DNA from 3 places in the Bacillus sp. C-3-6 genome. Region 1 is predicted to be linked to each of the others. Evidence: riboswitches for the same ligand, from Rfam matches in the RefSeq annotation. Region 1 holds a riboswitch; each other region holds the start of a gene.

Region 1 (11,980 bases):
TAAGAAAACCATTCAAGGGTTGCAGCTCCTAAGTTTCTATTGAAAAAGGATAAAGATACATCATTTAAAAATTTTGGTAAATTAGCATACATTTGATTAATGAGAGCATCTGCTTGTTCTTTCGGTACACCGTAAGGGGACTCTTGATTTTTAACGAAAGAGGGAGAGACAGCGTCAATTAATGCGAGCTTAGAAATGCGGCGCCCATTATAGCGAGACATATATCGAATAGAAAGAGCACCACCAACTGAGAAACCGACTAATGTAGCGTTCTCTACTTGGAGTGCTTCTAGAACAATTGCGATATCATCGGCTAATCGATCATACGTGTAACCAGTCCATGGCTTATCAGATTGTCCATTCCCTCGTATATCCATGGCGATACAGCGAAAGCCATGCTCTGGTAAAACATTGAGTTGATATTGATACATTTGATGATTTAAAGGCCATCCGTGAACGAAGAAAACAGTCTTACTACCTGGACCAGGATTAACGTCTTGCACAAAAATATGCACATCTTTCTCGACAGTAACAAACATAAATTCCCCCCTATTTTATGAATATGCTCTATCCCAAAAGCGTTGTTTTGTCATAGCTTTAATAAATTCATTTGCTAGTCGCGTAGGGTCTTGTTCTATTAAAACACCAGGCTTTCCTTCGATATTTAAAGATTGAATAATAGAAGAGCCGTTTTGGAAGGAGCCAATCGGCTTAAAGTGATTATATGATTCTACGACAAATGAACTTGCTTTGTTAAGAAAATGATCATCCATCTTTCCGCCAATAAGAAGTAATCCATCATAAAGGAGTGGTGAGCCTGTTAAGAAAGTATCATTTACTTCCCACTGTCCATTTGGCGTTCCCTGCACTATGCCTAATCGTTCGGAAACGATCACTGGTTGAAGACCTACTTGTTTGAACTGATTTATTATATATTGTGCGCTTGGTCCATCATATCCATTTGCAACAATGACACCTACTCGTAATGTATTAGGACTAAAGGTTGTATTTGCCATACTTAGTGCTGGAGATGATTTTGTAACGTTGGATTCTTGCACATTTGGGACTTTTGCTCCGAGAGCTTCTGCAACTAAAGTAGCCAATTCTGTACTAATATGTCCAATCATATCCACGACTTGTTGGCGGACAGATTTACTTTTGACTTTTCCTAATTCAAAGGAGAAAGCCTGCATAATATGGATTTTTTCGACGTGACTCATACTATTCCAAAATAAACGAGCTTGAGAGAAGTGGTCTTTGAAGCTAGCAGCAGTTTCCCTTGTTTTATGACCAGATACAGTAGAAGGATATGTAACGAATCCCCCATTTGTTCCAGGTACAGTATAAGGAGAATTATTTGCTAAGGAATTGTTATGGTAGGCAACTTTTCCTTTGTCGATTATATATTTAGACGCACCATCTCTTTGGTTGTTATGAAATGGGCATATTGGACGGTTAATCGGTAGTTCTTGATAATTTGTACCAACGCGTGCTAATTGTGTGTCTGTATAAGAAAAGAGTCTACCTTGTAAGAGAGGGTCATTGGTAAAGTCAATACCACGGACGATACTTCCAGGGTGTAGTGCCACTTGTTCAGTTTCAGCAAATACATTATCTACATTGCGATTTAAGGTCATTTTCCCAATGATTTTAACGGGAAAATCTTCTTCAGGCCAAATTTTCGTTGCATCTAATATATCGAAGTCGTATTTAAATTCGTCCTCTTCTTCTAAAATTTGAATGCCAAGTTCGTACTCAGGATAGTTTCCAGCATTAATATTTTCCCACAAATCACGGCGATGGTAATCTGGGTCAGCACCACCTAGTTTTTGTGCTTCATCCCAAATTAACGAATGAACGCCAAGCTTTGGCTTCCAGTGGAATTTCACGAATCGTGACTTTCTATTTTTATTAACTAGACGAAATGTATGAACGCCAAATCCTTGCATCATTCGAAAGCTTCTTGGAATTGCACGATCGGACATAATCCACATCATCATTGCAGCTGATTCTTGATTGTTGGCGATGAAGTCCCAAAAAGTATCATGTGCTGTTTGACCCTGTGGAATTTCATTATGTGGCTCTGGTTTAAGGGCGTGAATAAGATCAGGAAATTTAATGCCATCTTGAATAAAGAAAATGGGAATATTATTTCCTACTAAATCAAAATTTCCTTCTTCTGTATAAAATTTAACGGCGAATCCTCTTACATCTCGATTCGTTTCATTTGCTCCTTTTGATCCAGCTACTTCAGAGAAACGAATAAAAAGCGGTGTTTTTTTTGAAGGGTCTTGTAGAAAGGGGGCCATTGTTAGCTCTTCTAAAGATTCATATAACTCAAAAATGCCATGTGCTCCGTATCCTCGTGCGTGAACGACTCGTTCTGGAATTCGTTCACGGTCAAAGTGAGAAAGTTTTTCTCGCATAAGGAAATCTTCTAGAAGGGTAGGGCCACGATCACTGGCAGTTAAAGAGTTTTCATCATTTGAAATTTTAACACCTGTATTTGTTGTCATCTCCTTTCCTTCATTTTCACGCGTGAAAGATTGGAGTTGTTCTGTCTTTTTATTTTTTTTGCCGTCCATAAAAAACACCTCCCATAATATACGTATTATTGTTTATGTTTTTTATGCTTGTATATAGCATGAAGATGTTGCGTCGTTGGGATGATTTTCCTCAAATGTTCGATTTATCTTTGTTTGTCTATGAAAATCATTTATTATAATAAATGGTATTCTTCGAGATATTATTTTGAAGGGGTGTTGAAGTGAAAGAAAGTTTTCTATCATATAAAGAAGAAGAAAAGAATGCAAAAATCCTTTTATGGGTGTTATATGTCATTGTTATTGTATATCAAATTTTCTATGCAATCGTATTAGACGATAAATCAATAATGGATAAGGGATACAACATAGTATGGCAAGTTATTTGCGGAGTAGCAATACTGTGCGTGAATATATATTTAATGAAAAAAGAGAAGGCAAACCTTGTTAAATATGCATGGATATTTGCATACATAGGGATAGAAATCGCTAATATATTTTCATATATTTTTTATAATAAGGCGGCGTTTGATGCGATAAATATAATAGAAATTATTCTCATTTTCTTTGTACCCATATTTTTAAATAAAAAATTTTATGTGATTTTACTTTCTTCTATTGTAGGAAAATATTTGATTTATTTATTTGTATTAGAGGAAGTAAAAGCATTTATGTATCTTATTATGTATACACTTATGCTAATTGCGGCGTATATCATTTTAAACCGATTTTTACAATATCTTTCAGCTGTAAAGGAAAGTATTGCGATTGCTAGTGAATCGCAAAAATTAGCAGTAATCGGAAAAATGGCAGCGACGGTTGGACATGAAATTAAAAATCCACTCGCTTCATTAAAAGGATTTACGCAATTACAACGAGAGAAGCATGAAGAGGATCCTATTTATAAACGTATGATTTTTGAAATAGAAAATATGAATAATATGATAAGTGAGTTAATGGAAGTTGCTACATGCAAACCTTCTATTTATAAGAAACATGATGTAGGAAAAATTGTATTACAAGTAATAACAAGTCTTCGCGAAAAAATGAATGAATTAAACGTGCAGTTTATTTCTAATGTGGAAGAAAAAACAATAGAAATTGAATGTGATGAACGAAAAATAAGAGGAGTCTTTTTATATACGATAAAAAATGCTTTAGAGGCAATGGAACAAGGTGGCATATTACATTTGCAATTAGAAGATAAAGGAAAAGAATATGTAATAATCAGTATAATCGATAATGGTCATGGTATTAAGCAAGAAAACTTAATTCGTGTTACAGAGCCCTTTTATACAACGAAACAGGATAAAATTGGTCTGGGACTTACGGTAGCGAATCGAATTGTCGCCGAGCACCTTGGTGAGCTGCATATTTCAAGTGAAAGAGATACTGGAACGAGAATAGACATCATTCTCCCAAAGAAGTGTGGAAATACTGAAATCGAAGTGGAAGAAAAGCTAGGAGTTACCATATGAATAAAGGCTATATATTTAAAAACGAAGAAATAAAGGCGCTGAAAGCATTTTTAAGTTTATTTTTCATTATATTTTTTGTATATGATCTTGCCTATGAATTTATCGTACCGTTAATCGGTGGAGAGCAAGAAGGTGTAGGAGAGTTTGAAGATGGTTTAGGTTTATGGCTTTACTTTTTGATGGTGGTATTGTTTTGCGTTGGGATATACTTTATGAAATGGAAGAATGCTTTTGCGGTAAAGTATATTATTCTAATTGGCTATAATGTATTAGATTTTATCCATAACATTATGATTTATTATGGTAGCGATGCAGAATTTGACGGTGGAAATATAGTAGAAGGATTTTTTATTTTGTTTGCACCAATCTTTGTGAATAAAAGATATTTCTGGTTAATTCCAGCGATACTTGTCGGAAAGTATGCTCTTACAGGAATCATTATTCAATCTTCTCTCGTTTTAATCCCAATGGCATTATATAGCGTATTTACTATCATATGTTGGATTATATTTTTGAGGGTTCAGTCTTATGTTCGGACGCTTGAGATGATGGACAAAGAAATAAAACAGACAGAAAAACTAGCAGCTGTTGGAAAGATGGCAACGGTTATTGGTTATAAGATTAGAAGACCTTTAGCAAACTTAAAAAAACTTGTGAATAAACAAGCAGACAAGCATCCAGAGGATAAAATTTATAGTGATATTATGAAACAAGAAGTAGATCGGATTCATATAATTGCTACAGAACTTAGTGGATTTGAGAAATCTAAATCACTAGAATCAGAAACTCATAACATACAAGAAATTATCTCTTATGTTATTCGAGTTATGGAAAAGCCTGCTTTAAAACAAGGAGTCTACATACAAGGTATTTACAGTAAAGACTTACCATCAATTACATGTGATGAAAAACGATTAAAACAGGTCTTTTTTAATTTAATTAAAAATGCAATTGAAGCAATGTCAGTTGGCGGAACAATTACGATTAAAGTTACTGTAAAAGATGGAATCATCATTCAAGTGAAAGATGAGGGATGCGGCATTCCGAAAGATAAAATTCCAAAGTTAAATGAAGCCTTTTATACAACGAAAGAAACAGGAACTGGTCTAGGTTTAGTAGTTACAGAAAAAATTATTAAAGACCACAACGGTAAAATGAGTTTTGAAAGTGAAGTTGGGGTTGGAACGACGGTTGAGGTTATGTTACCACTGCATTAAATAGAAAAAACATCACTTCCAAATAAGTGATGTTTTTCTATTTTATCTTGCTATTTGTGGATAGTAAAAATCTCATTTTATCGATAAAGAATGTATGATGTATTTCTAAGATCAAAATGTTTTTTTAGTTTTTATTATGGATTTTCCAGTAAAAAATTTAGACTATAAAAATTAATTGTTTTTTTCTAAAAAAACTATTTTCTTTTTTGGGTTTTAATGGTATATTCAAAACACGATAAATAAATACCTATTTTTGGCACACTATTCGAAAGGATAGGTCGCAAAGCTAAGAGTCTAAAGTAATGAAAATTACTATGATAGTCTGGTTGCAGTTTGGATTTTCACACATAGTTGTATGTATGAAAATCGAAGAGGCAACCGGATTTTTTATTGTCTTAAAAAGAAAAAATAAATGGGCACACTATTCGAAAGGATAGGTCGCAAAGCTAAGAGTCTAAGGTAATGAAAATTACTATGATAGTCTGGTTGCAGTTTGGATTTTTACACATAGTTGTATGTATGAAAATCGAAGAGGCAACCAGATTTTTTATTGTCTCAAAAAGAAAAAATAAATGGGCACACTGTTCGAAAGGATAGGTCGCAAAGCTAAGAGTCTAAGGTAATGAAAATTACTATGATAGTCTGGTTGCAGTTTGGATTTTCACACATGTTGTGATGTATGAAAATCGAAAAGGCAACCAGGCTTTTTATTTTCTAGGAATACACATTATGATTGTAAATTTAGCTGAATAATAAATTTAATGTTCGAAATATTCGGTTCATAAGAAGTGAGGGAGGGAAGTACATTGCAAAATCAAATAGGTAAATTTGGGCGTATACTTCTCGCTGGAGGAATATTATTTACGCAAGTTGGTGTGCTAGATTACTCTGCAACGAAAGTTTATGCGGTTACAAACGACGAGCAAGGACGTTTTATCGTTCATATGGATAAAGAAGAAATAAAAGTTGATGAAAATGTAGTATTAAAGATTACAAATACAAATAAACAAGATGCTAATATCGAGCTGAAATTATCTAATGAACAGCTGTTCAATGAAGCAGAAACGAAAAAAATGAACGAAAACAATAAAGCGATTCAAAACATTTCAGTAACAGAAGATCACATTGTAAAAATTGAAAAGAATGAACAAAGTAATTTTATCGGTGACGTATATGTAGTCATTCAAATGAAAAAAGCTGGAGAGTACAAATTTGAACCGATAGTGAAGTTTGAAGGGAATGAAAAGAAAATTGAATCTCCTTCTCTACATGTTGTAGAGAAAAAAGAGGCTTTAAATGTAGACATTTCTGATGAAAATCCAAAGGCTTCAGAGGAAGTTATGAAAAAAGAAATAAGTGAAAAAGTGAAAGTATCGGAAGAAAATAAAAAACAAGAAATAAATTCTACTAATGCTGAAGTTCCAAAAGAAACGAAGACTTTAGCGAAAGAAAAGGTTAATGAAGAACTCATACCAAAGGAAAATGAATTAAAAGAGAGCAATAGGATAAACGAAAATAATCAGGAATTACCTGCTATTCAAGCTGAGAAGGTATTAAAGAGCAAATCTCTACTAGCTGCTAGTCCTGTTACAAGTATTCTTAAATATCCAAATGTAAAGGTAATAAATAATAGAACAGGTGAAGGGCCTTCTATCTCGGGTAAATATGCTTTTAGATTTGTTTGGAGCCCACAAGTAACATATGAGGTAAAGGGTAGTAGCAATGACAGAACTGGTCAAAGTCAATATACATTTAGAAATTCAAATAGAGAACAGTACGTATTAGTAAAAAAAGCTGGTGAATATCAAGGGAAATGGATTGATGTCCGTATTAATATTCACTCTATGACAGCTTCATCTGTAGATGTTAAAACACCAATAACTAAAGGTGATGCAAAAAACTTTTTACAATTATATGGGAACGGAAGGTCAGGACAAACTTATAATGCTTCCTTTGAATTTTATGAACACGGAACAAGTAAAAAAGTACCATTAACGGCAATGTGGAATTTCAAAAGGATAAATAGTTATAAAAATGTAACGTTACGTAATGATGGTAGTCATTTAACGAATTTATACGTGTATGATACGAGTTCAATTAGGTATCAAGACAAAGGGAATAATAAAATCGAGTTTTCTGGAACAGCAGGTCCAGTAGCTACTCCAGAAGCAGATATGACAATTACATTTGATAATTTAACAGAATTACCGCTAGAAGTTAGATTAAATGCTTCAGGTGTTAATGTATCATACGACCAATTAGCGATTGCACAAATTGAAATTCCAGCTCCAAGTGTAATAGGAGATATTGTGGAAGATAATTCCCGTCAACTTTCTTATAAGGTATATCAAAATATGCCTGCTCAATCGAAAGAGATTCACTATGCGAAATCTTTTGTATTAGAAAGTGAAGTGAATAAGGATTTTACTGTGAATGATGTTTCCATTCAAGATGTGGAGAGTGGAGATGATGTAAGTAGCTTCTTTGATATTAGCAGGACAAACAATAAAGTCACTGCGGTTGCGAAAGTAAATGCGCTAAAAACAGAAGAATTCAACGGGAAAATTTATGAAATGACAATTACAGGTTCTCCTGTAAAAGGTGCTAATGTAATGAAATATTACAAAGATGGTTATCTTGAAATACCGGTGTCAGCTAAAAATTATTTAGATGGCGATAAGAATGGACAAGATAGTAATCGAGATGGAATCGCAAAAATAAGGTATAAAGGTATTCCAACTGGGAAACCAGTCCCACAAAAAGTAGTGCAAGGAACAGATTTAACAAAAATGGATATTTCTAAATTTGTGACAGATTTATCTGTAGATACGAATTTGGATGTAGATAAACCAATATCAGTAGTGAAGTTAATCAATATTCCAGATACCAAAACAATAGGGAATCATACTGTAACGGTTGTAATTGAAACGAAGCAAGGTGTACAAGCGGAGATTCAAGTGCCGGTTACTGTCGTTGATGGGACTTTAAAGTTAGTAGACGTACCAAAAGAAATTACATTTGGAGATTTAACAATTCCATCGAAAACAACGACATACGCACCGAAGACGATTTCAAATCCTTTAAAGGTAACCGATGATCGTGTTAAAAAGCAAAAATGGAGTGTATATGTAAAGGAAATCACACCATTAACTTCAGCACAAAATGACACATTGACAGGAGCATTGATTTACAAACGAAATGGAAAGGATACACCTTTAAGTACCTCTAGTATAGAAGCATTCTCGTATATTTCTAAAAACGACGAGGAGGTTTCACTAAATTGGAAGGAAAACGAAGGAATTCATTTACAAGTAAAACCAGGGCCGAATGTCAAAGCAAATACTAAATATGCTGGACAGCTAGAATGGACATTAACCGATGCTCCTCTCTAAAAATATATGAAATATATAAATTTTAGAAAGGAGAGAGTAATGAAAAAAATAGTTGGTATTATCGTTTCCACAGTTATATGTGTGCCGTTTCTTATGGCAAATGTAGTAACGGCTACAAGTACGAATTCAAAAGCGGGTATTACATTTTCGAATAGCTATACACCAAATACATCAACTGATCCGACAAAGATAAATACAAAAAAAGAGACAGTTGATAAAAATAAAAATGGAGATAAATATTTACCGAAAACAGGAGGCCAGACACGGGACTTCAAACAATATATAGGATTGTTTTCGATTGTTTTATCTCTATATGTATTCAAAAGAATTAGGGGAAAGCAAGTGTATTCAAAATAAAAAATAGATGAAAACAGAGAAAAGGGGAAGGTACATATGAAACTAGCAAAATTAGCATTAATCGGTGCAGTATCATTAACATCAGTTGCAGCAGTAGGAACTTCAGCATTTGCGGAAGAGAAAGCAAATATGAAATCAAAAACAGATGTAACGTTTATTGAAGATACAAGCACAACAGATCCAAACAATCCAGAAAATCCAAATGAAAAAGTTACACCAGAGAACCCTGGTGACCATGAAATAGGAACAAAAGGTCCATTAAGTATTAACTACGTTTCTAACTTACACTTCGGCGAGCAAGTTATCTCTGGTAATGATCAAACGTACTTTGCAAAATTGGATAAAGTGAAACAAGGGAGCAAAACAGTTGAAGTACCTAACTTCGTATCTGTAACAGATAACCGTGGTACAAATGCAGGATGGAAATTGAAAGTAAAGCAAAATGCACAATTTAAAAGTGGTAATAGTGAGTTAACAAATGCAGCTTTAAGCTTAAGTAACCCAGCTGTAAATTCTGTAACTGATGCACAATATGCACCTACAACATTTAAAAATAAAGTAACGCTAGCTCCAGGTGGAGATGCGGTGGAAATTACTACTGCCGCAAAGAATAAAGGTATGGGTGATTGGACGACTGCATTCGGTAAAGGAACAGAACAAGGTAAAAAGAGTGTGAGCTTATTCGTACCAGGTACGACAGCGAAAGAAAAAGGTGCGAAATATTCAGCTGAGTTAACTTGGACTTTAGAAGATACACCAAACTAAGCTTATACAAGATTTAAAATTAAGAATGACTGAATTTTAAAAATAATCATAAAGGGGTATAAAACTATGAAACTAGCAAAAATAGCATTAATTGGAGCGGTAACATTATCATCAGTATCAGTAGGAACGTCTGCATTTGCAGCTGAGAAAGATGGCGGGAAATTAGACTCAAAAGCATTCATTAAATTCGAGAAAAATACAGATAAAATTGATGTTGTTAATCCAGAGAATCCAGATGAAACTGTAGATCCAGTTGATCCAGATAAAAAAGGTACAGATGGTCCACTAAGTATTGATTATGTATCTAACTTCAACTTTAAAACACAAAAAGCATCAGGGAATAACGAAATCTACTTTGCAGAATTAGATAAAGTAAAGAAAAAAGTAGACGGTTCTGTAATTGACGTGCCGAACTACGTTCAAGTAACAGATAATCGTGGTACAAATGCTGGATGGCATTTAACAGTAAAACAAAATGGTCAATTCAAAACTGCAGATGATAAAGCGTTGGATGGCGCGGCATTAACATTAAAAAATTCAGCTTTGAAATCAAATGCAGGTAGCGACGCACCAACAGCAGAACAATCTATCACATTAAATCCAAGTGGTGCAGCATCTGATTTAATCGATGCAAAAGAAAACCAAGGTATGGGTACATGGGTAAATACGTTTGGTAAAGATGCAACAGAAGCGAAACAAAGCGTAGAGTTATCTGTACCAGGTAAAACGAAAAAAGAACAAACACAATACACAACTTCACTAACTTGGGAACTAACAGACGCTCCTATGTAAGTAAGAGGAATTTTAAGATAAAAGAGGAAAATGAGAAGAGATAAGGGAATGGCTTTAACCTTGTCTCTTTCTTGTCTATAAAATGGATATGAAGGGGATTACATAAGAGATGGTAAAAAAACTATTTACTAGCTTACTATTAATTACATTCTTCATGGTAAACGCTTTTTCAGTATATGCAGCTGAAATGAAATTCGCTGTGACAGCAGTTATACCAGAAAATCAAATTGATAAAAATCAAACGTATTTTGATTTGAAAATGCAACCTGGACAAAAGCAAACAATTCAAGTCCAAATGAAAAATGATACGAATAAAGAAGTTGTGGTAGAATCGTTTGCTAATACAGCAATTACGAATAGCAATGGTATTACAGATTATAGTACAGTAGAACCAAAAACGGATTCTACTTTGAAATATCCGTTTTCTAAAATTGCTAAAATGCCAAAAGAAACGAAAGTCCCAGCTAACAGCATAGTGACAGTTGATATAAACCTAGAAATGCCAAATGAGTCGTTTGATGGTGTTATTTTAGGTGGTTTATACTTTAAAGAAAAAGAAGATGAGAATGCAAAGAAAAAAGATGAAGGTGTGCAAATTGAAAATAAATATGCATACGCAATTGGTGTTGTTTTAAAAGAAACAGATGCTGAAGTAAAACCAGACATGAAATTAAACGAAGTAAAGCCAACACAAATTAACGGGCGTAACGTTGTTACTGCAAATTTACAAAACGTAAAGCCAGCAATGTTAAAAAATTTAAGTGTTGATGCAAAGGTATATAAAGAAAAAGGTACAGACATTTTATTTGAAGCGAAAAAAGAAAATTTAAGAATGGCGCCAAACTCAAACTTTGATTACGCTATTAGCTGGGAAAACAAAGCATTTGATCCAGGAACGTACCGAGTAGAAGTGAAAGCCACTGATGGCGATCAAAAATGGGAATGGACGAAGAAATTTACAATTGAAGGAAAGACAGCTGATAAGTTAAATGATACAGCGGTAGAAGCGAAAAAAGACTACACACTATATTACATTATCGGCGGAGTACTACTGTTAATTATATTATTAGTTCTTGTATTCTTCTTAGGTAGACGTTCTAAAAAAGAGGACGATAACGAAAAATAATATATTGATAGTGTAAAAAGAAATTAATGGATGTTTTACTACGAAAAATATATAATGGCTTTGTCTGTTATTTGTTGTAGTTCATTTATATTTCTATTTGTTGACCCGAATCTCGGGTCTTTTTTTATGAAATGAATTGCTATATGTTAGTAATTAGAAAAACAGAATATACAGCACTTGCAGTATGAATATAAAGAGCGGTTGTATCCTCTCACAAAAATAGGTTTCCAACTGTAATACTGGTAGCACCAGTAAAGTCGGTGCTACTAGTAGGTTCATTTTTCGGCACAACGAAAGCATTTACGTAGGT
Region 2 (8,001 bases), 1.1 Mb from region 1:
ACAGATGGAGAGAGAACTATTGTTATTCGAAACGGTCACCCTATTTTAACGAAAGTTACGGGAACAGGTTGTTTACTAACTTCTGTAATAGGAGCATTTGTAGCAGTAGAAAAAGATTATGTAAAAGCAGCAGTAGCCGCATTAACGTTTTATGGTGTAGCTGCGGAACTGGCAGCTGTTAAAACAGTAGAAAAAGGGCCTGGTAGTTTCCAAATTGAATTTTTAAATCAGTTAGCGAATACTACTGCTGGTGATATTGAGAAGTATGGAAAGATTGAGGAGTTAGAGTAAGGGGGATGAAACACATGATGCGCATTGAAACAAAGAAGATGTCTAAGTTATTACAAGTGTATTTTATTATGGGAAGTAATAACTGCACGAGGGATCCTTTAGCTGTATTGAAAGAAGCATTAGATGGTGGAGTGACACTTTTTCAGTTTCGCGAGAAGGGGGAAGGTTCTTTAATCGGAGGAGATAGAGTGCGCTTTGCAAAAGAATTGCAGACGCTTTGTAAGGAATATAGTGTTCCTTTCATTGTAAATGATGATGTAGAATTAGCCATTGAATTAGATGCAGATGGTGTTCATGTAGGACAAGATGATGAAGGAATTACATCTGTTCGTGAAAAAATGGGAGATAAAATTATCGGTGTATCTGCTCATACAATTGAAGAAGCACGCTTTGCAATCGAAAACGGAGCAGATTATTTAGGCGTTGGACCTATTTTCCCAACGAGTACGAAAAAAGATACGAAAGCTGTTCAAGGAACGAAAGGATTAGCTTATTTTAGAGAACAAGGAATTACAGTGCCAATCGTTGGTATTGGTGGGATTACAATTGAAAATACAGCGGCAGTTATAGAAGCGGGTGCGGACGGTGTTTCAGTTATTTCAGCAATTAGTTTAGCTGAATCTACGTATGAAAGTACGAGAAAATTAGCTGAAGAAGTAAAGAGAAGTTTGTAGAAAAGGACATGTAGTATTTTAAGTGCTACATCGAGAAGTAGACTGCCCAAAAAATTTAAACAAACGTTTGATTAAAAAAGCACAAACCTTTTTAAATAAAGGTTTGTGCTTTTTCTTTAAAACATAATTGAAATTAAGAGCATTCCAATTCCGATAGAAGTAAATGTTGCAATTAAGCCTGGAATCATAAAGCTATGATTTAATACGTATTTACCAATACCTGTTGTACCGGTACGGTCAAAGTTAATAGCAGCAACGATTGTTCCATAGTTCGGAATGAAGAAATATCCATTTACTGCAGGGAACATCGCAATCAGTAGCGCTGGTGGAATACCAAGGGATAGTCCAAGTGGCATTAAGGCACGTACTGTTGCTGCTTGGCTGTACAGTAAAATAGATAGAATGAATAGCGCGATGGCAAATAGCCAAGGTGCACTTGTTACTAAATGCTGAATGGATCCTTGAATCATATTTAAGTTTCCATTAAAGAAAGTATCTCCCATCCAAGCGATACCGAAAATAGCAACAACTGCTGTTGCCCCTGCTTTAAAGACGTTACCAGACACAATGCTTTCTACATTTGGTTTACAGAAAATAATAATAAGAGCCGCGATAGTTAACATAACCATCTCAATTGTGTTCGGCATGGAAAGACGGGCTAACTTCCCATCAACTATCCATCCTGGACGAAGTGCTTCAAATGAACCAAGAAGTACAACAAGGAAGGTTCCTACAAGGAAAAGGATAACTGATAATTTTGCGCCCTTTACACCTACAAATTTTTTTTTCTCTTCAAGCTTAGGAATCATTCCTTCTTTTAATCGTTTTAAGTATTCAGGGTCTTCATTTAATTCTTTTCCCATCTTACTAGCAACGAATGCTGCTAACATACAAGCAATGAAAGTAGAAGGAATACTCACTTTTAAAATATCTAATAAAGTGATTTTATAGTCAGCTAACATTGCTAAAAGAGCAACTGTGGCAGCTGAAATTGGACTAGCTGTAATTGCTTGCTGAGAAGCGATTACGGCAATCGACATTGGGCGTTCCGGTCTAATCCCTGATTCACGAGAGACTTCTGCAATAACAGGAAGTACAGAATAGGCAACGTGACCAGTACCTGCACATAGTGTGAATAAATAAGTAACAATTGGAGCAAAAAAAGTAATACGCTTTGGATTTTTTCGCAATGCTTTTTCAGCTAGATGAACAAGATAGTCCATTCCTCCAGCAGCTTGCAAAGCACCAGCGGCTGTAATTACTGCCAAAATCATAAGCATTACATCGATAGGAGGCGCGGTTGGTTGTAAGTGGAAGACAAAAACGAGTATTGCCATACCAACTCCACCCATTACTCCTAAACCAACTCCGCCTAGGCGTGCACCAATAAAAATACAGAGTAACAAGGTAAGAAATTGTAGCCAAAACATGATAAACTACCTCCGAAATTCATTAGTTAAGATATATTCGAATAGTTTAATTTGAATGGAAATTAAATAAATACCCGAAGAAATCCTTGTTGTTTATACATTTTTTATTATATAACACAAAAAAAGTAACATTCACGTACTTTTTGAAATTATTTTGAAAAAGCAATGCATTAAAAATTTGTATTTATATCTCTAAATAAGTAGACATTTTGATTTATATGTTGTAATCTTTGAAAGAGAATAAATTAATTCTCATAGAACTCCCATATCGTTCAACTCGTTCAGCGAGAAAGGCAAACTGATGGAAACATGAGGACGCAAAACTACAGGAGCTAAGGTCGAAAGGCTACGCTAGCCAGTTACCGGACGGATAGGGTTGGTCTTGGCCAATGCTTTTACATTGGCTTTTTTTTATTCTCGAACATATTGAGAAACATTTTCAAACAAAATATTCATATATTTTGTTTTTTTTGTTTATGTTAATTAAGGAAGGTGGATATTAATGAAAAAATATTGGCATAAGTTATCGTTCCTTCAAAAGAACGTCTTATTAACCGTATTAGTTATTTTGACACTTGTTGGAAGTATGGGTGCACTAAGTTTCAACATGTTTCAAAATAGTATGATGTCTTTATTTGAAAGGCAGTCTATTGAAACAGGAGAAATAGTATTGAAAAAATTGGATGTAGAATTAGTTAGAGACATGGCGAAAGATCCTACAGCCGAAAAAGTGAAAAAAGAAAAGTTAACAGAGAAATTAGATGAAGTGTCAAAAGAATTGAAAAGTGTTGGACAAACGTATGTTACAGGAGCAAAGCCGAATGAAAAGCGAGAATTACAACTCGTTGGTTTGACTACAGAGTTAACAAAAGCGTTCCCTATAAAGCCGGGAGATTATTATGAACAACCCGCTCATTGGATGAAGGCATACGATAAAGTCATTGATACGAAAAAGGCCCAAATGACAGAAGTATATGAAGATGAAATAGGTTCGTGGGTGACAATATTAGAACCAATTACAGATGGAGAAAACAATATTGTTGCAATTATTGCGGCTGACTTAGATGCTTCCATTGTTCCTATTACAAAAGAGAAGTTTATGATACAGGGCTTACTCTTTATCATTATTTCATTAGCGATTGCGACTATTACTCAATTCTTTATCGTGCGTCACTCATTAGCGCCATTAAAAGATTTACGAGAAGGGTTACGTAAAATTGGTGAAGGTGACTTGAGTATTAAATTAAAAGAAAGACCAGATGATATTGGAATTATTAATGTTTATTTCAATAACACGATTGAAAAGTTTAAAGGGATTATAGATAAAGTAAGGCAAACTGCTGAGCAAGTTTCTTCTTCTTCACAAGAATTGTCGGCGAGTACAGAGGAAAACAGCATGGCAGTTCAAGAGATTGCAAGTTCTATTGAAGGTTTAAGAGTAGGGGCACAGTCTCAAAAAACTTCAGTACAACAATGTTTAGGGATTGTACATGGAATGGAAGATAAGGTAGAAGAGATAACTGGGGCTGCGAAACAAGTTGCGGTTGCTTCTGAAGGTATGGAGCAACATTCAATTGAAGGTAATGAAGTGATTGGACAAATTATTAATCAAATGAGTTTAATTCAAAATGCAGTACAAGATTTATCTTCCATCATTTATTCGTTAGAAACAAGGTCAAAAGAAATTAGTGATATCGTAACTGTAATTACAGGTATTTCAAATCAAACAAATTTATTAGCTTTAAATGCTTCTATTGAGGCTTCACGTGCTGGAGCAGCGGGGAGAGGGTTTGCAGTTGTTGCTGATGAAGTACGAAAATTAGCAGAACAAACGGAAGCGTCTGCTAAAGATATAGCGAAATTAATTGGTGAAACACAAGCTGAGACAGAAGATGCTGTAGTTTCAATGCAAAAAGGTTCAAAAGAAGTAGAAACTGGAATTTCACTTGTTCAAAGTAGTGGGAATTTCTTTGAAAAAATCTCCAAATCAGCGCAATCTGTTACAGATCAAGTAAAAGCTGTTTCGGGTAATTCGAGTGACATTTTACAAAATAGCCAGAATATCGTTCAAGTCGTAAATGAATTATCACATATTGCAAACACTTATGCCAACAGCAGTAGTAATGTTGAAGAAAGCATGAAAGAGCAAGAAATATCAGTACAAGATATTGCAGAATTAGCGACTTCTTTAAGTTGGCTTTCTCAGGAATTACAAGAGCTTATTGGTGAGTTTAAAAGCGAATAAGGAGAAAGTTCAATTCTAATCAAAGGGGATATCTCCGCTACTGATTATGAATTGAACGAATCTGCCCGTTAATAAGGGATGAAAAAGGTGTGAATTTTCACACCTTTATTATATTTAAGAGAGGAATTTACATAAATATGAAATTAGCAATTTCTTATAATGAGATGGTAAAAGAATTTTTAGGGAAAGTAGAAGGAAGTATTAAAATACCTAAAGATGTGCAAGGAACGGAACTTAGGATAAAAAGGAAAACTGAACTATTTCCAAATTTGACTCATATTGTAGATTTAATAGGAGCGACTGCAACGTGGTTATATCATATTTCTAAAGAAAAACATATTGTCGTGCTTTATCATGTAAGAGGAAGTTTATTTCCGATTACTATTGAAGTTTCTAATTTTCTCTCCTATGAAAGTTTGAATTTACAGATTGAAGAGCAACTGGAACAAATTAAAGAAATGAATGAGGAAGAAATAGAAGAGTTTCAAAACGGTAATACATTATATGAAATGTCACCTATTATTATTGGTGAAACATATTATGAGCTACAAGACACGAATACATTACAATTTGTATTTAGTAAAAATATGCAAAGTGTAGAAATAATATTTAATAGTGTTAATTGGAAGGAAACAACGATTACTCGTTATGCACAACAAATACAAGGTGTTTTAATTGGTACATCACAAAATAAGAATAATTATATAAAGAATTTTAATATTATTACAGAGGCCGAGATGGCACTTTATAGTCAAGTGAATGATACGACAGCAGTATATCCTGAGAAAAGTATCGTCGATATGTTCTATAATACTGTTACTCAATTTCCAAATCGTATAGCTTTATCTTCAAGGGAAGGTACTTTAACTTATGAGGAGCTAAATAAAAAAAGTAATCAAATAGCTCATATGTTAATTAAAAATGGCGTCCAATTAGGAGACTATGTTGGAATATTTATGAAACGTAGCATAGACACAGTAGTAAGTATGGTAGCTATATTAAAAGCTGGTGCAGCGTATGTTCCGATTGATCCAGATTATCCGGAAAGTAGAATACAGTACATTATTCAAGATAGCCAAGCGAAAGTTATATTGATGAAAGAGACGCCTATAACATGTGATGGAGTTCAAACAGTTTCAATGTATGATAGTGAAACTTGTGAAGATATAGATGTAAAGTTGTCTATTCATTGTGATGATGTAGCTTATATGATTTATACGTCTGGTTCAACAGGGAATCCAAAGGGAACGATGTTAGCACATAGAGGGGTTGTTAATCTGTACACTTGGATGCAAAAGCAATATGAATTGACAGAAGAGGATGTATTTGCCCAATTTCCTTCTTTTAGTTTCGATGCTTCTGTATGGGAGTCATTTGCTTCTTTATTCTGCGGAGGAAACTTGTATGTATTATTAGAGGAAGAGCGATTGTCTGTAGAAGCATTTGCAAATGCAATCTATAAAGTGAAAGCAACTTCGATCTTGGCATTAGCAACAATTTTTGTTCGACAAGTAGCAACTTATTTAGCAGAAGAAGATATATATAAGCTAGCTTCCCTAAAAAGAATTGCGATTGGCGGTGAAATGTTGCCTGTAGAGGTTATTAAATTGTGGAGAGAAAGAATAGGTACAAATGTTGAAATTCATAATGTATACGGACCGACAGAATGTACTGTAGTGACGACAACCTATAAAATACCTAGTCAGTTAAATGAGGATGTTGCGAGTATTCCCATTGGTAAACCATGTGCTAATTATCAAGTTATGATTTTGGATGAGAATATGAATCTTTGTCCAATTGGTGTACCTGGTGAATTATATATAGATTCAGTAGGATTAGCAAAAGGGTATTTTAATAAGCCTAATAAAACAATTGAAGCTTTTATTCAGAACCCTTTTAATCCTATAGTTAATATATATAAAACAGGTGATATTGTTAAGTTGTTAGAGGATGGACATATAGAATTTTTACATCGGAAAGATGATCAAGTAAAGATTAGAGGACATCGTATTGAACTAGGAGAAATCCAAAGTAAAATTTCTCAAAATCATAATATAAAAGAAAATGCTGTGTTTGCTAAGAAGAGTAAGGAAGGTAGCCAATATTTAATCGCGTTCTATACAACTTTAAATAAAAAAGAAATACCAGAATTAGTTTATCAGTTACAAGAGCAATTACCAGATTATATGGTGCCATCTAAACTAATTTATATTAATGAATTACCACTTACACCTAATAAAAAGATTGATGTTAAGAAGTTAGCTCAGTTAGAAGAAAAGTATGAACCGGTTCGTCTACAAGAATATGTTGCACCTTCTAATAAAGCAGAGAAACAAATAGCGCGCGCTTGGGCGGAAGTATTAGGAATTTCAAAAGTTGGAGTGCATGATGATTTCTTTACAATTGGTGGACATTCATTAAAAGTATTACGAGTCTTAACATTGTTAAAAGAAGATTTTTCACATTTAACAATTCAAGATTTCTTTAAAGAAAGAACGATATATGGATTAGCTCGAATTGAGCGAGAAGTAAAAGTAGACAAAGAAGAAGTATTTCGTGAATATAAAGTGATTCACGAACCAGATACTATCACGTATGCAAACGTTTTGGAAGAAAACCAGATTTCAAATGTCTTTTTAACAGGAGCTACTGGTTATTTAGGATCACACATATTATATGAATTGTTGAGAGATACATCTGCTACTATTTATTGTTTAGTAAGACCAACCAAAGATGTGCAACAAAGAATTATAGATACATTAACAGGCTACTTTAGTGATATATGTGAAGAATGGTTACAGCGTATACAGGCCGTAGCTGGTGATCTGGGGGAAGAGTATCTTGGGATGAGCGAAGAAGAATTTATGTTCATCAGTTCTAAGATGGATACGATAATTCATTGCGGTGCAGATGTAAGACATTTTGGAGATGTAAAACAATTTGAAAATATAAATGTCCAAGGAACTAGCCGTATGCTAGCATTAGCGGAGAAAGGTGCTACATTCCATTTTATTTCTACAATTGGTATCCCGTTAGAATTAGCGGTAGATCAATGGGATACATACATGAAAACTGGTGATTTTAATTACAGTGTAGACTTAGAGAATGTATATTCAAATAGTAAACTACAAGCGGAAAACATTGTTCGTGAAGCAATGAAAAATGGTTTGCGCGGAAATATTTATCGTGCAGGTAATTTAGCATGTCATTCAGAAACAGGTTCGTTCCAACAAAATATTGAAGGAAACGCATTTTATCGTCTTATTAAAACAATGCTATTAATTGGGAAAGCACCAAATGTGAAGTGGAAAGTTGATTTCACACCAATTGATTTAGCTAGTAAATCAATTGTATTGTATTT
Region 3 (11,980 bases), 1.8 Mb from region 1:
ATTTCATTGTCCAACATGGACACCCCATTTCATGATGACTTCACTATGTTGTTGTACTCATCAATTGGTGGTCGCTTTTTCAATGTGTTCCTTCTTCACTAATTATGATGTCCGCTTTCGGGAAAATATATGCTAATAAATTTAAAATTTTTTTTTGAGTACATGGATACTATGTAGTACAGCATAATTTTTGGTAAGATGAATATAGAATGAATACTAATGAAGAAAGTGGTGTCGTATGAGCGAGTTATTGCGTGTAGAAAATGTTACAGGAGGATATACGAAACGACCTGTATTAAAAGATGTTTCGTTCTCTGTTAATAAAGGCGAACTTGTCGGCTTAATCGGTTTAAATGGAGCTGGTAAAAGTACGACGATTAAACATATTATCGGTTTAATGGAACCGAACAAAGGAACTGTCACAATTAATGGGAAAACAATTCGTGATGATATGACAGCATACCGTTCTAGTTTTTCGTTCATCCCAGAAACACCTGTATTATATGATGAGCTAACGCTAGAAGAACATTTGAAGCTAACAGCGATGGCGTACGGTGTCGATGAAAAACAATATGAAGAACGTGTAGGACAACTATTACATGAATTTCGCATGAAAAATCGTTTAAAATGGTTTCCATCTCATTTCTCAAAAGGGATGAAACAAAAAGTAATGATTATGAGCGCGTTTTTAGTTGAGCCATCTCTTTACATAGTAGACGAACCTTTCGTTGGATTAGACCCGTTAGCAATTCAATCACTTCTTCAAATGATGGATCAAATGAAAAAGAGTGGCGCCGGCATTTTAATGAGCACACATATTTTAGCGACGGCAGAGCGTTATTGTGATTCGTTCATTATTTTGCATCAAGGTGAAGTAAGAGCGAAGGGAACATTAGCTGAACTACAATCACAGTTTAATATGCCGGGTGCAACGTTAGATGATATTTATATTGCATTAACGAAGGAAGAAGACTATGAATAGCACAGCATTATGGAAAGAACGATTTCGTCACTTCCTAAAAGAAGTTCGTACATATAGTAAATACGTATTTAATGATCATTTGAAATTTATTTTTGTATTTATCATCGGCGCAGGAGCGTATTATTACCAGCAATGGTTACAAACGTTAACACCTTCGTTTCCGACAGCGCTTGTTATGGCAGTGTTGCTTGGACTCGTGTTAACAGCTGGATCCATTCAAACGTTATTAAAAGAAGCGGATCTCGTTTACTTACTGCCAGTTGAAGAAAAGTTAAAACCTTACTTCACCAAGGCATTTCTTTTTACATTTATGATTCAGTTATACATAATCGCAATCGTAGCAGCTGCGCTTGCTCCGTTATACTTCCAACAAATGAAGCAAACAGGTGCTGGATACATTTGGATTGTCCTCGCATTTGTCATTGTAAAAGCGTGGAATTTATTTGTAGCGTGGGAAAAGTCATTTTTAACAGATCAAAATATACAAAGGGCTGATTGGTTTATTCGTTTTATCTTAAACAGTTTATTTGTATATTTCCTTGTAGAACGTACTTCAGTTCTTTTCATTGGCGGAATCGTTCTGCTCATGGTGTTATATCTTGCTATCATGCATCAAATGGTAAAAGGAAAGCCGCTAAACTGGGAGTATTTAATTTCTGAAGAAGGTAAGAAAATGATGCTGCTGTACCGAATTGCGAATATGTTCGTTGATGTACCAGCATTAAAAGAAAGAGTATCTCGCCGAAAATGGCTGGATTTCATTCTGTCGATAATCGGCGAAAAGCGTACATATTTATACTTATATACGAGAACATTTTTAAGATCAGGTAACTATTTTGGATTATATGTGCGTCTGCTCGCTCTTGGCGGAGTTATTCTTTACTTCATTCCATTTTTATATGGACGATTTATCGTAAGTTTTATTTTCCTATACTTAATCGGTTATCAGCTATTAACTTTATGGAAACATCACCGCATGAAAATTTGGCTTGATTTGTATCCAGTAAAGGTAGATGAAAAGAAGAAAGATTTTCTTACTTTATTAAATACGATTCTAATCATCGGGAGCGTAATCTTTACAGTTATATTTGCACTTGCGACGAAAGATTTCATAATGACGGGAATTTTACTAGTCGTAAGCATAGTATTTAGTATCGGTTTCGTTTATCAATACGGGGCAAAACGTATTGAGCGTTTAAATTGAAGGGAATGAACCTATGATTACATATGAAGAAAAGGTTATAAAAGAACTGGAGCAATGGAAAGCTACATTCATGAAAGATTCTTCTATGATGACACGGTTCTCAAAGAAAGTGCAGACGAAAGTACAACAGCTTATTCCGGCGAAAGTGCAAAAAGTATTAACAGAAACGATTCGGATGATGGTACAAACAATTAGCGCCGGATCAAACTTTATAAAGCCGAAATTAAAAGAGACGAACTGGTCATTGCAAAGACGAGACGATGAAGTACGTAAAAAAATGGATGAGTACAAAAAAATAGCAGCGGCAGAAGGAGCAGGGACGGGAGCAGGCGGTATTCTCCTTGGCCTTGCTGACTTTCCGCTTTTACTCGGCATTAAAATTAAATTTTTATTCGATGCAGCAACATTGTACGGATTTGATACGAGCGACAAAGAAGAGCGCCTTTTTATCCTTCACGTTTTCCAGCTTGCCTTTTCAAGTGACGACCACCGAAAAGAAATATGGAAAGCCATCGAAACGTGGGATACAGAAGAAGAAAATCATATGGACTGGGAAAAGTTCCAAACAGAGTACCGAGACTATATCGATTTAGCAAAAATGCTTCAGCTCGTACCAATAATCGGTGCCCCGGTCGGCGCGTATGCGAACTATCAATTACTGCAAAGACTTGGGGAAGTAACGATGAATTGTTATCGTATGCGGTTGCTGAATAGGGATTAAAAAGAAGGCGTCCTACATGTGTAATGTAGGACGCCTTTTCTTAGAAGCTAAGTCCGATATAGCTAACTCCAACTATAATCAATACGATAAAAAGTACAATGATTAATGAAAATCAGCTCTTACCAGCTTTTCCCGCTTCACCGCCGCCATTACCACCAAGTCCCATATGATATCCTCCTTATTGCTATATATTGCTTTTACTTTATAACTTTCTGTATTTTCCAATAAACACCTTCTGTAGTGCTAACTAAATTGAAAATCATTTCGTTTTGTTTTATAATTTACTTACCGACCGGTAAGTAAAAATAAGTGAGGTACAATATGACGAAGAATTTACAAACATCGCAGAACATTGTAGAGGCATCGTTTAAACTTATGGCAGAACACGGCATTGAGAAGATGAGTCTTTCCATGATTGCGAAAGAGGTAGGTATTTCAAAACCGGCTATTTACTATCATTTTTCTTCTAAAGAAGCGTTAGTTGATTTTTTATTTGAAGAGATTTTTTCTGATTATCATTTTGCAAATTACTTCGATAAAGAGCAGTATACGAAAGAAAACTTTGCAGAAAAGCTAATCGCAGATGGTTTACATATGCTCTCTGAGTATGAAGGGCAAGAAGGAATACTACGCGTTATCAATGAATTTATCGTAACTGCATCGCGAAATGAAAAGTACCAGAAACGTTTATTTGAAATACAAGAGGATTTTTTACATGGTTTCCACGATTTATTGAAGAAAGGCGCGAGACTGTGCGTTGTGTCACAACATGAAACGGAAGAAAATGCTCATACGCTAGCGCTTGTGATCGATAATATGAGCAACTATATGCTCATGGGATTCCATTTAAAGTATAAAGAAATTTGGATTCGAAATGTGAAAAACGTCATGAAGGAGGAGTAAAGATGAAAATGCAAAAAAACTGGTGGCTCGGTTTTCTTGGATTTATTGGGATTTATAAAATACCAGGTATGATTGAAGCTTTTCAAGCGGATGGAAGTTGGATGAAGTTAATCGGTTTCATTTGGTTACTTTGGTTCGGATATTTTATTCCTGAGAAGAAAGAAGATTAAATTTCAATTTTCTGTAAAGTTATGTAAAATGTAGATTAAGAGTATTCATATATTAGATTACTAGATTTGGAGTGGTTACATGGATCCATTGAAAAATGAAATTCACCCTGACATGGTCAAGGTGTGGAAAGTTCGTGCTGTGATTGAAGAAGGGATCGGTATACTCGTCATTTTAGCTTACCTTTTCCTCATGATAAAGTTTGATTGGTGGGCGTGGATTTTGTATGTAATGATTGGGCTGACAGTTGTGTTCGCACCATTTTCGTACTTCTTATTCCCGAAACTACGTCAACGTTATTACAGCTACCAACTAAATGAAGAAGAGCTTGAAATTCAGCATGGTCTTTTGGTCGTAAAGCGCGTATTAGTACCGATGATTCGTGTGCAGCACGTAACGATTGAACAAGGACCAATTATGAGAAAATATGGCTTAGCAGAATTACACATTTCAACAGCAGCAACTTCTCATAGCATCCCAGGCTTAACGATGTATGAAGCAGAAATGTTGAAAACGAAAATCGCAGAATTAGCGAAAGTGAGTGATGAGGATGTATAAGAGGCAGCATCCAATCACGATGTTATTAGAATTAAAAATAACAGATTTTATACCACTCATTATTTTCATGTTTAGCTTAAACGGAAAATTCCCGTTTTGGTATTTAATTCCCGCAGCATTTGGTTTACTCACCGTTTTTTCAGCATTTGAAAAATGGTATTACACAACATATTGGGTTGAAAATAACGTATTACATGTGAAAAAAGGTCTCTTCGTGAAAAAGGAGAGCTACTTAAATAAAGAACGTGTTCAAACGATTAATACAAGTTCTAACGTACTATATCAAATGCTCGGTTTGAAAAAAATTCAGATTGAAACAGCTGGTGGGGGCGATGAAGCAGAAGTTAGCTTAGCTGGTATTACGGCAGAAGAAGCGGCGGAGCTTATTACTTTGCTAAATGAGCCAACTCCAGAAGTGAAAGCAGAAGGAACATTAGACGAAGCAGCAGAAAATGTAGTAGAAAAAGAAATTGTTACAGAAGAAAAACAAGCGACAGAATATAAATTAACTTGGAAAGAGATTTTATTAGCATCTGTTACATCTGGTCAATTTGGACTATTATTCTCTTTAATCTTTTTCGTTTATCACCAAGTAGATGAGTACATTCCGAAATGGATAGAGAATGGCGTAAAGTCGTATGTAATGGAACATGATATATATGGCTGGATTTTCATGGTAGCCATGTTACTCGTTCTTTCTTGGATTATATCTACAATCGGTTACGCGTTAAAACATGGCGATTTCACAGTGAATCGAAGAAATGACGAAGTCCGCATTTCGCAAGGATTGCTTGAGAAAAAAGAGCTCGTACTAAAATTGCATCGTATTCAAGGTATTACGATAAAAGAAAGTATTTTACGCCAACCATTCGGTTATTGTGCTGTGCAAGTAGAAGTCATTCAAAGTAAAGGAATGAGTGACGAAAAAGAAAAGGTTACACTGCACCCAATCATTCGAAAAGATCGAGTACAACAGTTACTCGCCCATTTACAATTACCATACGAACTGAATGCAAACATTATTGCATTACCAAAAGCAGCATTGCGCCGTTATCTCATTGATAGTTTTATCTTTTTCGCTATGCTCGCAATCCCGCTTACTGGAATAAGTATATACTCTGAAAAGCACTTCATCATGTGGGCATTAATTCCGCTCGCGATCCTCATCTTTACACTTGGATACGCAACATTTAAAACAAATGGTTACAGTGTTAACGGAGAACAAATTACACTTGTCTATCGTAGCGTCGGAAAATATACAGGACTTATTAGAAGAAGACATGTCCAATCAATGGAGAAGACACAATCATATTTCCAGCGCCGAGCGGATTTATGTACGTATAAGTTTTCTAGTGCATCATCTAGTTACAAATTAGAGCATACGAGAGTAGAAGATGCGGAGAGAATGCAGGATTGGTATAAGAAGAGAATCAGTGAGGAATAATTTGAGAAAGCTTGCCTATTCTGAAGGGCAAGCTTTTTTGTTATAGGGAAAAGAGTCGTTTAATCCATATATTAGTACAACTACAGCACACATGTATTAATACGTATGCAAAAAGGAGTATGCTTCTATTTCAGGGAAATCTGTGGAATTTTTGATATAAATGGTATACTAAAATATAAATAGTATTAGGAGGTTATATATGATAAGTCAGTTGAAAAGAGAAGCACTTGATGCATTAAAAGGAAGATGGGGATTAGCGGTAGGGGCAACTTTATTAATTGGAATCCTTATTGGAGCTGTTGAAATGCTAACAACAGGTATTTTCTCGATATTTTGGGGTTGGGAAGAGGCAAGTGATTCACTTACAGTAAGTATTATAGTAATGCTTGTTATTGGTCCATTAACAATAGGTGCCTATTATCTTGTTTTAAATGCAATTCGTGGGACTGATGCTCGCATTGGTCATATATTTAGATGGTTTAGCGATGGAAGTAAGTTGATGAAGTCGTTTTTAACATATTTACTAATGTATGTATACTTGACTCTATGGACATTACTTCTTATTATTCCAGGTATTATTAAATCATTTTCTTATTCTATGACATATTTTATTTTGAATGATCATCCAGAATATACAGCGAATCAAGCGATTACTGAGAGTCGTCATATGATGAATGGACATAAAATGGATTACTTTTTACTATGCTTAAGTTTCTTAGGCTGGTTCATATTAAGTATTCTTACTATAGGAATCGGTTTCTTATGGTTAGCACCGTATTTCTACGCGACATCAGCCGCATTTTATGAAGAGATTTCAAAAGAATATTATAAAAAAGAAGGCACTACTTTCTAATAACCACCTATCCCCTAAAGAATATAGGGCACAGATAGTTTAGATGTTCTGTTTAGGGGGGATTTCAGGATAAGGTATAGGTTTTTATATAAAAATTATGCCCTCTATGTTTTAGCATAGAGGGCTATTTTTTTTGTGAAAGTAATGAATAATATATGTGAAACAAAAAAAGTGAGGTGAATGAGAGTGAGCAAATTTTTAATACCGTATTCGTTTTCTATATTAAGTTTCTTTATTTCAGTAACGGCACTTGATTTATATGATAGGATGGGAAACAATAGTGAGCTGGTTTCGCCGAACATAATCGGTAAGATAATTCAATCTACTGCGCAAATGGGAGTCCTTACATTATATTTCGGAGTACCTATCATTTTAGGTGGCTGTCTACTTGGTGAGCTATTGTTTAGAGGTATCATTTTACGATTTAAACTAAGCTATATTCTATCTTTATTATTATATTTACTTTTAGCTTTTAGTATTGTTTCTGTAACGATTGGAATTCCAACTACATATGAGGATTCTAATACTACTTTCATGGTAATAACTATGATTTGCGCTGTTACATTCTTTATGGGCCGGAATATATGGGAGAAAAAAGAAATGAATAATGGAGTAACGGAATGAAATATACATGTCCGTGCTGCGGGTATAGAACAATAGAAGAAGAACCACCAGGTACATATGAAATTTGTAATATATGTTACTGGGAAGATGATGAGGTACAGTTTAACGATCCTGACTTTGAAGGCGGGGCAAATGAAGTCTCGTTAAGACAAGCACAGAAAAACTTCATTGCATTTGGTGCTTGCGAGGAATGTTTTGTGAAATCAGTTAGAAAGCCGACTAGCGAAGATGTGAAGGATACTAGTTGGAAGCAAATTAGTTAAATAGATTTAAATAAAAATGTTATTACTCGATGTAACAAGAGTAATAACATTTTTTTATGTAATGATGAAAGAATTAACGGCGTCTTATAAGGTAAAATAATAAAGATGATAACGTAATAGGTAGGCCTGTTTCCAAAAAGGCTTCTAAATTAAAGGATAGAAAATATCGGTCGTTAAACAACATAAAGAAGAAATGATTGTAGGAAATACCTAACACTATAAATAAAGGAATACCGATTTTTAATTCGTGACTTCCTTTTATTTTTCTATAACAAAATTCGCCTATTAAACAAGCGATAAGAACAGGAATACTTCCAAGAATTGAAAGCATAATAATAGATACCCAAATCGGCCCCCATGAATCCGCATAATTTGGAACGCTTGTATACTGTAAAACATTCACAATGATAGAAAAAAACAGTAAGCATATTAAATAACTAATAGAAAATTTTTTCAATGGAATCATCCTTATAAAATTTCACTTTATTTTTATGAAAATATAAACCTCTTTAAATTATAGATTAGATGTATAAGGATAATCAATTTTTATACATTTCGTGTTTATGGATATATTTTCGATGAATATAAAAGTATAGATGTATAGTCAATGTTATGTATTTGATGTTATCATATTGAATGATATGGAAATTTTTAATAGAATAAGTAACTAAAAATTCAAAGGTAATGCAGCTTTTGTTGTATAAAGAAAATACTTAGTAGTAATCAACAATATTAAAAATAAGATTCGTATTTATATAAATTTAGTAGAAATGGGGTTTTAAAAAGGAATGAGTATCAGCATAACGCGGCAAAAGATTTTGGCGGCCGCTTCTCAAATTGTGCAATGTAAAGGGGTTGCTAAATTAACCTTAGAAGCAGTGGCAAAAGAGGCGGGTGTAAGTAAAGGTGGATTATTGTATCACTTTGCAAATAAAGAAGCTTTAATAGAAGGTATGATAGTCAGAGGGATAGAGGATAATGAGGGCGCTATTTACAATAAAGTAGCGGAAGACTCAGAGAGGAAAGGGAGATGGGTTCGCTCTTTTGTAGAGGAAAGATTAAGTAATGAGAGAAGAACAGAAGAGTTGTCTAGTAGTATGATGGCAGCATTCATGTTAAAACCTGAATTACTTGAGCCATTACAACAATCATTTCAGCAACTGCAAAAGAATATAGAAAACGATGAGATAGATTCAGTTTGTGCAACAATTATTAGATTAGCAGCAGATGGATTATGGTATTCGGAATATTTAGGGGTTGGCAGACTAAGCCCCGAGTTAAGAGAAAAAGTGATTCAAGCTCTTATTAGTAATTCATATAAATAGAATATACGAACTATATAATGCGAAAACAATTCACCATTACTTATTTAATGTAGTGGTGAATTGTTTTTTTTATTAGAAAAATAGAACAATTTTATAGAGTATTGAATTATAACCGTCCAGACGGTATAGTAATATTTGGTTTAAGAGGAAAATGAAACAAAAAAAGAATAAAAGATATTTTTAGCACACTATTCGAAAGGATAGGCCGCAAAGCTTAGAGTCTACGGTAATACATATTGGTTACTAAGATCGTCTGGTTGCACATTTTTGATGCAACCGGACGGTCTTTTTTTGTTATATAAATATAAAAAAATAGGAGGGAACTATGCAAATGAAAAGTACTAAAAGGCATATTTCAATGGTTTCATTAGTTTTTCTAGTATTATTTTCAGTGCTGAATGTGTGGGCTCCAGTTATTCAAGCTGCTGTGATGAAAAGTCCAGTGGACGAAATTAATATTTCCCGTACTGATGGCACGACATCTGAACCGTATCAAGCCTCAGATGGTATGAAAGTAGAAGTGAAGTGGTCAGCTAAAGAAAAAATAAAAAGTGGAGATCAATTCACAATTGATATGCCAAAAGAGTTTCGAAAAGACCTTATGAATATGAGTTTTCCTTTAAAAGATGCTGAAGGAAAAACAGTTGGTACATGTGAGATGAAAAAGGGTCTATTAACGTGTACTATGGGTGATTACGTAGAAGGAAAGAATAACATTAAAGGTTCTTTATTCGTAGAATTCTACTTTGGTTTAGAAGCATATGATGGTGTTAAAGAAATTCCATTAGAATTTAACGTTGATGGTCAAATCGTTAATAAAGAAGTAAATGTAAGTAATACGACAGAGAGACCGAAGCCACAGCCCAATACAGATAATCTATTGAAATGGGGTTCTTATAATCAAGAAGATCCTTCGATTGCTGATTGGCTTGTATATGTAAATGCAACTGGAACAGAAATGCAAGATCTTAAATTAACAGATACATTAGGACCTGGACATGAGTTAATTACAGACAGCGTAGTATTAGAAGAGGCTGTATTTGAAGATGGTTATGCACCAACAAATATTAAGCCAGCAGATTTATCTAACATTAAAATTAATGCAACAAAGGCTGGATTTACAATTGAGTTTCCAGACAGTTCAAAAGGCTATATTTTAAGATATAAAACAAAGGTTACAAATCCTGCTGCGAAGCCTCATAAAAATACTGTGAAATTAGAAGGTAAAAATATTAAAACTGAAGAAAAAGTAGGACAAGTATTTGTAAGTGGTGGGGGAGGATCCGGTTCAGGTGACAATAATCCACCTAGCATTGAAAAAAATATAGTTGATGAGAATGGCAAGCTTGTAGAGAATGAGCAGTTAACAAAAATGGATCAAGTTATTCAATACCAAGTTGGTACACACATACCGAACGATCCTCCTAAATACACATCTATGGTAATTAGTGATGATTTAGAAGATGTTTTAGAAGTATTAGAGGCAAAAGTGTATGATCAAAATGGCCAAGATATTACTTCTAAAGGAACGTTAAATATAGATAAACAAAGAAGTGAAGTAACATTTACGTTTGGTGAGAGTTTTGACTATAAGTCGTATGAAGACCAGATAATTAATCTCAGTATCAAGGCGAAAATCAAAAATAATGCAGACTTATCTTCTTACGTAGATAAGAAGATTCCTAATAAAGCGGAATTACATTTTGATGATAAAACTTTAACATCAAAAGAAGTAACTATTACGCCGCCTGAAGCTCCAAAAGATGGTACAGTATCGCTTCATAAAATAGATTCTGAGAATCCGAACAAAGGGTTAAAAGCTGCCGAATTTGAAGTCCGAAATAGTGCAAATGAAGTTGTTGCAAAACTGAAAACGGACGAAAAAGGTTTTTCAGTACCTCAAACTTTAGCTCCTGGGACGTATAAAGTATATGAAACAGTAGCACCAGAAGGATATCAAAAATTAACAAGTCCAGTAGAGGTTACACTTCAAGCTGGAGAAACAAAAACAATTGAAATTAAAAATACTATGCAAAAGGGTCAAATTGAAGTAAAGAAAATTGATTCGGAAAATGGTGAGAAACCATTAGCAAATGCAGAGTTTGATATAGTAAAAGACGGTGTAGTAGTCGAACATATTGTTACAGATAAAGATGGTAAGGCAATCTCTAAACCGTTAGCACCAGGAAAATATATTTTAAAAGAAACAAAAGCACCTGAAGGCTACCAATTAAAAGAAACAGAGTTCGAAGTAAATGTAACAGGGGACGGCATATTCCCAATACAAGTGGAAAATGCAATGGTAGACAAAGGTAATATAGAAATTACAAAAGTGGACAAAGAAAACGGGGCAGTATTAGCCGGTGTCGAATTTGAAGTCCAAGATGAGAAAGATGGCGTAGTAAGAAAAGTAGTAACAGATAAAGAAGGAAAAGCAAACGTTTCAGATCTATCAGTAGGAAAGTACAAATTAGTAGAGACGAAAAGCTTACCAGGTTACAAAAATCTAGCAGAACCAGTACCATTTGAAATTACAAAAGGTATGACAAAAGCTTTAGTAATAAAAGTAGAAAATGAGCAGTTAGACAAAGGCTCAGTAGAAATTACAAAAATAGATAAAGATAGTCAAAAAGTATTAGAAGGCGTAGTCTTCGAAGTGCAAGATGAGCAAGGAAAAGTAGTAACAGAAGTAAAAACAGATAAAGATGGTAAAGCAAAAATCTCAGATTTATCAGTAGGAAAGTACAAATTAGTAGAGACGAAAAGTTTACCAGGCTACAAAAAGCTAACAGAGCCAGTATCATTCGAAATTAAAAAGGGTATGACAGAAGTCTTATCATTGAAAGTAGAAAATGAACAGTTAGATAAAGGTTCAGTAGAAATTACAAAAGTAGATAAAGACAACAAAAAAGCATTAAAAGGCGTAGTCTTTGAA

The links. A riboswitch is a leader RNA that binds a small molecule or an ion and turns the genes downstream of it on or off. The one in region 1 is predicted to bind cyclic di-GMP.
Region 2: another riboswitch for cyclic di-GMP. It lies ahead of ACW0JX_RS02255 (methyl-accepting chemotaxis protein); the one in region 1 lies ahead of ACW0JX_RS23265 (WxL domain-containing protein).
Region 3: another riboswitch for cyclic di-GMP. It lies ahead of ACW0JX_RS05480 (SpaA isopeptide-forming pilin-related protein); the one in region 1 lies ahead of ACW0JX_RS23265 (WxL domain-containing protein).

The regions. Positions count from the first base shown of each region.
Region 1 is NZ_CM137247.1:4,518,954-4,530,933, reverse strand. It holds gene ACW0JX_RS23285 (alpha/beta fold hydrolase) at 1-539, opposite strand, end outside; gene ACW0JX_RS23280 (catalase) at 555-2,585, opposite strand; gene ACW0JX_RS23275 (ATP-binding protein) at 2,768-4,021, shown strand; gene ACW0JX_RS23270 (ATP-binding protein) at 4,018-5,238, shown strand; cyclic di-GMP riboswitch class I at 5,484-5,572, shown strand; cyclic di-GMP riboswitch class I at 5,644-5,732, shown strand; cyclic di-GMP riboswitch class I at 5,804-5,892, shown strand; gene ACW0JX_RS23265 (WxL domain-containing protein) at 6,045-8,630, shown strand; gene ACW0JX_RS23260 (hypothetical protein) at 8,670-8,987, shown strand; gene ACW0JX_RS23255 (WxL domain-containing protein) at 9,024-9,752, shown strand; gene ACW0JX_RS23250 (WxL domain-containing protein) at 9,819-10,544, shown strand; gene ACW0JX_RS23245 (DUF916 and DUF3324 domain-containing protein) at 10,654-11,670, shown strand.
Region 2 is NZ_CM137247.1:436,908-444,908, forward strand. It holds gene thiM (hydroxyethylthiazole kinase) at 1-291, shown strand, start outside; gene thiE (thiamine phosphate synthase) at 306-965, shown strand; gene ACW0JX_RS02250 (anaerobic C4-dicarboxylate transporter family protein) at 1,082-2,395, opposite strand; cyclic di-GMP riboswitch class I at 2,678-2,762, shown strand; gene ACW0JX_RS02255 (methyl-accepting chemotaxis protein) at 2,898-4,640, shown strand; gene ACW0JX_RS02260 (non-ribosomal peptide synthetase family protein) at 4,778-8,001, shown strand, end outside.
Region 3 is NZ_CM137247.1:1,053,553-1,065,532, forward strand. It holds gene ecsA (ABC transporter ATP-binding protein EcsA) at 239-982, shown strand; gene ecsB (ABC transporter permease EcsB) at 975-2,186, shown strand; gene ecsC (ecs operon protein EcsC) at 2,200-2,907, shown strand; partial or broken gene ACW0JX_RS05430 (YjcZ family sporulation protein) at 2,948-3,073, opposite strand; gene ACW0JX_RS05435 (TetR/AcrR family transcriptional regulator) at 3,229-3,810, shown strand; gene ACW0JX_RS05440 (hypothetical protein) at 3,813-3,980, shown strand; gene ACW0JX_RS05445 (PH domain-containing protein) at 4,060-4,536, shown strand; gene ACW0JX_RS05450 (PH domain-containing protein) at 4,529-5,980, shown strand; gene ACW0JX_RS05455 (DUF975 family protein) at 6,180-6,833, shown strand; gene ACW0JX_RS05460 (hypothetical protein) at 7,014-7,457, shown strand; gene ACW0JX_RS05465 (CPCC family cysteine-rich protein) at 7,454-7,720, shown strand; gene ACW0JX_RS05470 (hypothetical protein) at 7,794-8,177, opposite strand; gene ACW0JX_RS05475 (TetR/AcrR family transcriptional regulator) at 8,509-9,045, shown strand; cyclic di-GMP riboswitch class I at 9,218-9,310, shown strand; gene ACW0JX_RS05480 (SpaA isopeptide-forming pilin-related protein) at 9,371-11,980, shown strand, end outside.